DNA from 2 places in the Peribacillus sp. GL_122 genome. Region 1 is predicted to be linked to the other one. Evidence: riboswitches for the same ligand, from Rfam matches in the RefSeq annotation. Region 1 holds a riboswitch; the other holds the start of a gene.
The links. Region 1 has a riboswitch for S-adenosylmethionine ahead of AC3ISB_RS25215 (5-methyltetrahydropteroyltriglutamate--homocysteine S-methyltransferase). Riboswitches for the same ligand answer to the same signal wherever they lie in the genome.

Region 1 (3,147 bases):
GTGTCTGCAATCGTTCCTTCACTTCTTTTATCATCCATGGCATAGCGCCCGGCAATACTTCGATATAATCCGGCTTGGTTTTCTGCACCAGCTTATAACTTTTCTCAAGCGCATGTGAATCTATTAAAAAGATTCGCTGGATGGCAATGACTCCCTTTTGCTTCGCCTTCAATATAACGTTTGATTTAGTTGAAATCAGCCCATATGGATTATATTCCTGACAAATGAATTCTGTCGCGTACTCATCACTTCTTATGCCATGGATCAAATCGACATGATAAATCATTTTCTTATTATGCTGCTTTGCCATCATACTTACGTTTTTCAATTGTGATATATGCAAATCAAGAAACACACCTATTTCATAGGAACTTTCTAAAAATCTTTCGAAATCCTTCATGCTTGCTGAAGCAGGCAAAATCTTCTGATCCATCATTATCCTCCTCATTCCCAGAAAAACTCAAAACTTCAAGTCATTTAGTATATTTTAAAGAGCTTGATTTATCAAACACATTTTTTTCATGACCAATGTCACCATAACACTATCATACCTGTCACTCCCTTTATAGTTTTCGGCTAAGAATGTATGTAAACTCCATCATAAAGTAATTTTCATTTTCAATGCACCTTCGACGAGTTCATACGATTTAATTGTGCCAACGGGAATTTTTCTCACGATGCTCCAAGCATTAACATTCATTTTGATCGTTCTTTTTTCAAATTCAAAAAATGGAGGTCTGTTAAATATCCTTTGGTTGATGAAATTCCTGTCAATTGGTTCCATTTCCACTAATTCAAATACAATCGTTCTTTTTTCCACATGAACCGGTTTTAATGTAATCCGAAAAGCTACGTTTTTCTTAAACATCATTTTTTTCACTTCCATCGTTCCGGAAAGCACTATATGCTTTGGCGTAATCTCGACTTTAATATCCTGACCATATGATTTCATTCTTAAGATATTCTCTATCATGGCTTCAGTTACCGTTATCGGTATGCCATTTTTGAATGGACTGAATGTACTCATCCTTGCATTCCCCTCCTGCCGCTCATACAGAACGTCGGTTATAGCATATGCCAGGTTCCTTGATGTAGTTAACTTTTCAACCCATATTAATAATCGGTATATTCGAAATCTTCCACCTTCAATACTTGACCTTTATAAAAACTATCTGTATAGTCATAATTAATTTAATAGACAACTCTTATCCAGAGAGGTGGAGGGACTGGCCCTTTGATGCCTCAGCAACAGACTGATCATGTACTGTGCTAATTCCAGAAGTGTAAAAACTTGAAGATAAGAAGAGTATATAGCTTTGCTGCCAACACCTCTTCTTATTTTTAAGAAGAGGTTTTTTATTTTTAAAAGGAAAGAAGGAATGCAACATGTCAATCACATTAACGAAAGCACCATTCAGGGCCGATCACGTCGGAAGTTTATTAAGACCAGAACGTTTACATATTGCCAGAAAGCAATTTAAGGAAGGTACCATTTCAGCAGAGCGGCTTCGTGAAGTTGAAACCGAAGAAATCAATCGGATTGTCGAAAAACAAATTGAAGTTGGATTAGAGGCCGTGACGGATGGTGAGTTCAGACGAACATGGTGGCACTTTGACTTCCTCGAACATTTAAATGGCATCGAGGGATATGTGACTGAAAAAGGTCTCACATTCGATGGTGTGGAAACAGAGAGATATAACGTTCGCAATACCGGGAAGGTTTCATTCAATCCTGAACATCCCTTCATTCGCGATTTCATTGAATTGAACAAAATCGTGAACGGACGCGCCGTTGCCAAGCAAACCATTCCCAGCCCAAATCAATTATTTGCTGTAGGCATTCATAATGAAGACATCTATCCTGATATTGAAGACTATGCTAATGATATCATCAAAGCGTATCAGCATGCTTTGAAGGCTTTTTATGAAGCAGGTGTACGTTATCTTCAATTGGATGATGTATATATTGCCAGACTTTCAGCTCCAGATTTCCAGTTCAAAGATGGAAAATATACGAGGGAACAGTTAATCGATCTTGCACTTCGCGTAATTAATGGCGCATTGGAAGGCAAACCAGAAGACCTTGTCGTCACTACACACCTATGTCGTGGGAACTACCAGTCGACTTGGGCGTTTGAAGGAAGCTATGCCCGTATCGCCCCAACTTTATTGGCAAAAGAAACAGTGGATGGATTTTTCTTGGAATATGATGATCAACGCTCAGGAGATTTCAAACCATTGGAATACATTCCAAATGGCGGAGCACGGGTCGTACTGGGTGTCGTCACTTCAAAAAATGGAGAAATCGAAGACAAGGAAGCTGTTAAGGCACGCATTGAAGAAGCCTCGCACTTCGTTCCTCTCGAACAATTATGCTTAAGTCCGCAATGCGGCTTCGCCTCCACCCATCACGGCAACAAGCTGACCGAAGAACAGCAATGGGAAAAGCTGAAATTCGTCGTTGATGTAGCAAAAGAAGTATGGAAATGATTTTTTAGCGGAGACTTTAATTCTGATTTACAGGATTTGAACAACCTAATCGGCCGCACTTATAAGGGAGCCGATTAGGTTCTTGCAATAATACATTTCCATTCCTTTAATGACTCTTTAGATAACGGTATCAAGTTTTGCTATTTATGAAACTAACGATGAATGATAAAACTATTTGACATATCGATAATTCTCGATATAATGAAATGTATGAAAACAATCGAGATATTTAAAGCATTATCCAATGAATCCAGGTTGCAAATCTTACAATGGCTCAAGGCGCCTGAACTCCACTTCACCCCTCATGAGGGAATAGACATGAAGGAAACCGGCGTTTGCGTAAGTCAGATTACGGAAAAATTAAACATGACCCAGTCCACGGCCTCTCAATACCTCTCGATGCTTCTTAGAGCAGGATTGATTAAAACGGAGCGGATAGGAAAGTTTACGTATTACAAACGAGATGAAGAGGCAATCTCAAAAATTACTGATTTCTTGAAAGAAGAAGTATGAAAATGAACCTGATCCGTACCTTAGAGGGTTGGGTTCATTTTTCTCTCTAACATTTCGATATTTCGCGATATGTTTATTTTTTTATTCATACATATCAACATATTGCGATATGTCTTTATATAAAATTAATAATCATTAATGAGG
Region 2 (3,147 bases), 1.8 Mb from region 1:
CAAATGCTGCCGTCAGTCCAATTGCTGGGGCACCGCGAACTTTTAATGTCAAAATGCTGTCAAATACATCATCAACAGAATGAAGTTCAATAAATTCAGTTATGGAAGGAAGGGCTTGTTGATTTAATAATGTAATATGGGTATCATCCCATTGTACCGAATATGGTAAGGGTGCTAGTGTAGTCATGTGCAGGTCTCCTTTTAAATGGTTGAATAAGATGGCAGTGTACGTTGCTTCAATGCTTCAATGACTGCTGGAACATCCAATTCTTCCCGGTTTTTAATTAAAAATGCACCAATTTCCAATGTTGCAGTTTTGGCAGCAATCCTTGTTTCTTTATTTTCAATGACGTTTAAATCGGCAACATTGGAAAGGCCTATGGTTCGCCGAATCAGTTCACAGCCGGCAAAACCGAAAGCATCTTTTTTGAATTTTGTCAGTAAGTAAGGCAGATAACCTTTCACATGGCGGAATGGGCTTTTATTTTGACCTTCCCATAATTCGGTATAAGTTTCTTCAAAGGCATTCCAAAATTCATGAAGGTGTGTGAAAATCTCTTCCTTTCCAGCGCCATTGCGTGTGACTGCCTGGAAGAGAAGGTTCGCGGTGTATTGACCAAGGTCAAAACCAACGGGCCCATAAAAAGCGAATTCCGGATCAATAACCTTTGTTTCAGTTTCACTTGCAAATATACTTCCAGTATGTAAATCTCCATGAAGTAAGGCCTCCTGCTCGGTTTCAAAGCCTTGTTTCAGCTTAGCGACCTCAAGTATTACTTCTTGATCATTCCAGATATTTTTGGCGGCATCAGTCAATTCCACCTCGAAGTCTCCCGGGAGTTCCTCAAAAAATGGATCCGTGAAAATAAAGACCTCAGTGATTTTGCAGAGTTCCGGATTCGTGAAATGTCGGGCCACTTCCTTTTTCGCAGATGGTTCTAAATGATAATCGGATGTATAAAATGCCGTCTTCGCAACATACTCACCAATATGCTGTGAAAGCAATGGATATGAATCGCCATCGATCAATCCTGTCCTAACGATTTTCAAGTGAGATAAATCCTCCATGACCGTGATGGCAAGCTGTTCATCCGAATAATAGACTTGCGGTACGAATTCGGGGCAATAACTTCTGAAATGAATCAGCGCATTCGCTTCAATGGCAGCCCTTTTCAATGTGAGCGGCCAGCTTTCACCAAGTACCTTGGCATAAGGGACCGCTTGTTTGATGATTATTCCTTTATTTGTGTGCGTGTCTGTAATATGAAAAACATAATTTAAGTTACCATCGCCGATTTCTTTACATTTTAAACTTTCATCCGCATTGACCAACCCAAGTTTTTTTGCAAGGGTTATAGCTGTTTCGTTTGTCAATCTCTTAAAATTTGAATGGTTTTGCGTCATTCTTTTCCCCTCCAGATTCAAAATAAGAATAAAAAAGCCTCTTTCATATAGAAAGAGGCAGAAGTTTTGGCTTCGGACCTCTTATCTTCCAGAATATGAATTCTGGTGGAATTAGCACCGTGCTCTGTGGATTTTATAATCCGGCGGTGAATCCGCCCCATTTCACAATGGTATTACAGTCGGTTGCTGGGCTTCATAGGGCCTTTATCCCTCAGCCTGCTCTTGATAAGAGTAAATGTTTTCTGAAATTTTAATCTTCGGGAAAATAATAACAACTTTTTAAATAGTTTGTCAATGGGTAAATTAATAAAAATCAGGGCGGCGATCTTCGAATACAGGTATTTTGTTACGGGCTTCCGTAACTTTTTTGAAGTCCAGGGTGCCTGTCAAGAGTTGGTTTTCTTCTCCGGCTTCACTTATGATATTCCCCCATGGATCAATAATCAAGGAATGACCCGCAAATATATTATTGACATCCGAACCTGAACGATTAACGGCTACAACATAGGCTTGGTTCTCGATGGCACGGCTAATCAACAAGGCTCTCCAATGATCGAGTCTCGGCTTTGGCCATTCAGCCGTTACGAATAGAACTTCGGCGCCTTGAACGGTATGGGCTCGCTGCCATTCAGGGAAACGGATGTCATAACAAACGAATCCAGCACATATTTTTTCATCAAGAGTAAATAAACCATCTTTTTCTCCTGGCTGCAGGAAATGATGTTCATCCATTAACTGAAATAAGTGAAGCTTATCATATTCTTTAATGAGATTTCCATGTTTATCGATGATGATCATGGTGTTATAGATTCCCTTGCTTGTTTTTTTCGCAATGGAACCGCCTATGATGTGAATCTGGTGTTTCTGTGCCTGTGTTTTAAAAAATTCAATCGTTTTTTCTGCCTCATGATCAGCAATCTCATTTAACCTGGTCAAGTCGTATCCTGTTGTCCAAAGTTCCGGTAAAATGACGATATCGGGTTCTGAGCGTGCCGCTTTTTCCATCCATTGTTCTGCAACCTGAAAATTGATATCCGGTTGCCCGAAGGCTATATCCATTTGAATACAAGCTATTTTCCACTTCATCGTTTAAAACCCCCACATGTAAAAAATACTTTACAAGACTATGATAAACATATATCATTTGTGACTAGAATTTCAAGAAATTTCAGAGAAGGTGTATAAATGGTGCAATTCGAAAAATCCGGCCAGCTTCAGGACCTGCCCAAGCAGTTTTTTGCTTCACTAGTCGCAAAAGTCAATGCGATCACGGAGCAAGGACATGATGTCATTAATTTAGGCCAGGGAAACCCTGATCAGCCGACGCCAGAACATATCGTGAAAAGTTTGCAGTCTGCCGCTGAAAAAACGATAAATCATAAATATTCGCCATTCCGGGGGCATCAATATTTAAAAGATGCTGCCGCCGTCTTTTATGAACGAGAATACGGTGTCAAGCTGGATCCGAATAGTGAAGTGGCGATTCTCTTCGGGGGGAAGGCAGGTCTTGTAGAACTGCCGCAGTGTTTATTGAATCCAGGTGATACGATCCTTGTTCCAGATCCAGGCTATCCGGATTATCTTTCCGGAGTTGTTTTAGCCCAGGCAAAGACCGAACTCATGCCCTTGACAGAAGAAAATGATTTTCTTCCGAAATACGATGACATACATAAAGAAGTACTTGATAAAGCCAAAATGATGTTCTTGAACTATCCGAATAATCCCACAGGTGCTTCTGCAACT

Region 2: linked by a shared signal. The riboswitch ahead of mtnK (S-methyl-5-thioribose kinase) and the one ahead of AC3ISB_RS25215 (5-methyltetrahydropteroyltriglutamate--homocysteine S-methyltransferase) in region 1 are both predicted to bind S-adenosylmethionine.

The regions. Positions count from the first base shown of each region.
Region 1 is NZ_CM174415.1:5,183,645-5,186,791, forward strand. It holds gene AC3ISB_RS25205 (glycerol-3-phosphate responsive antiterminator) at 1-433, opposite strand, end outside; gene AC3ISB_RS25210 (hypothetical protein) at 599-1,027, opposite strand; SAM riboswitch class I at 1,203-1,304, shown strand; gene AC3ISB_RS25215 (5-methyltetrahydropteroyltriglutamate--homocysteine S-methyltransferase) at 1,387-2,490, shown strand; gene AC3ISB_RS25220 (ArsR/SmtB family transcription factor) at 2,701-3,003, shown strand.
Region 2 is NZ_CM174415.1:3,374,918-3,378,064, reverse strand. It holds gene mtnA (S-methyl-5-thioribose-1-phosphate isomerase) at 1-187, opposite strand, end outside; gene mtnK (S-methyl-5-thioribose kinase) at 202-1,404, opposite strand; SAM riboswitch class I at 1,483-1,636, opposite strand; gene AC3ISB_RS16235 (carbon-nitrogen family hydrolase) at 1,708-2,490, opposite strand; gene AC3ISB_RS16230 (pyridoxal phosphate-dependent aminotransferase) at 2,590-3,147, shown strand, end outside.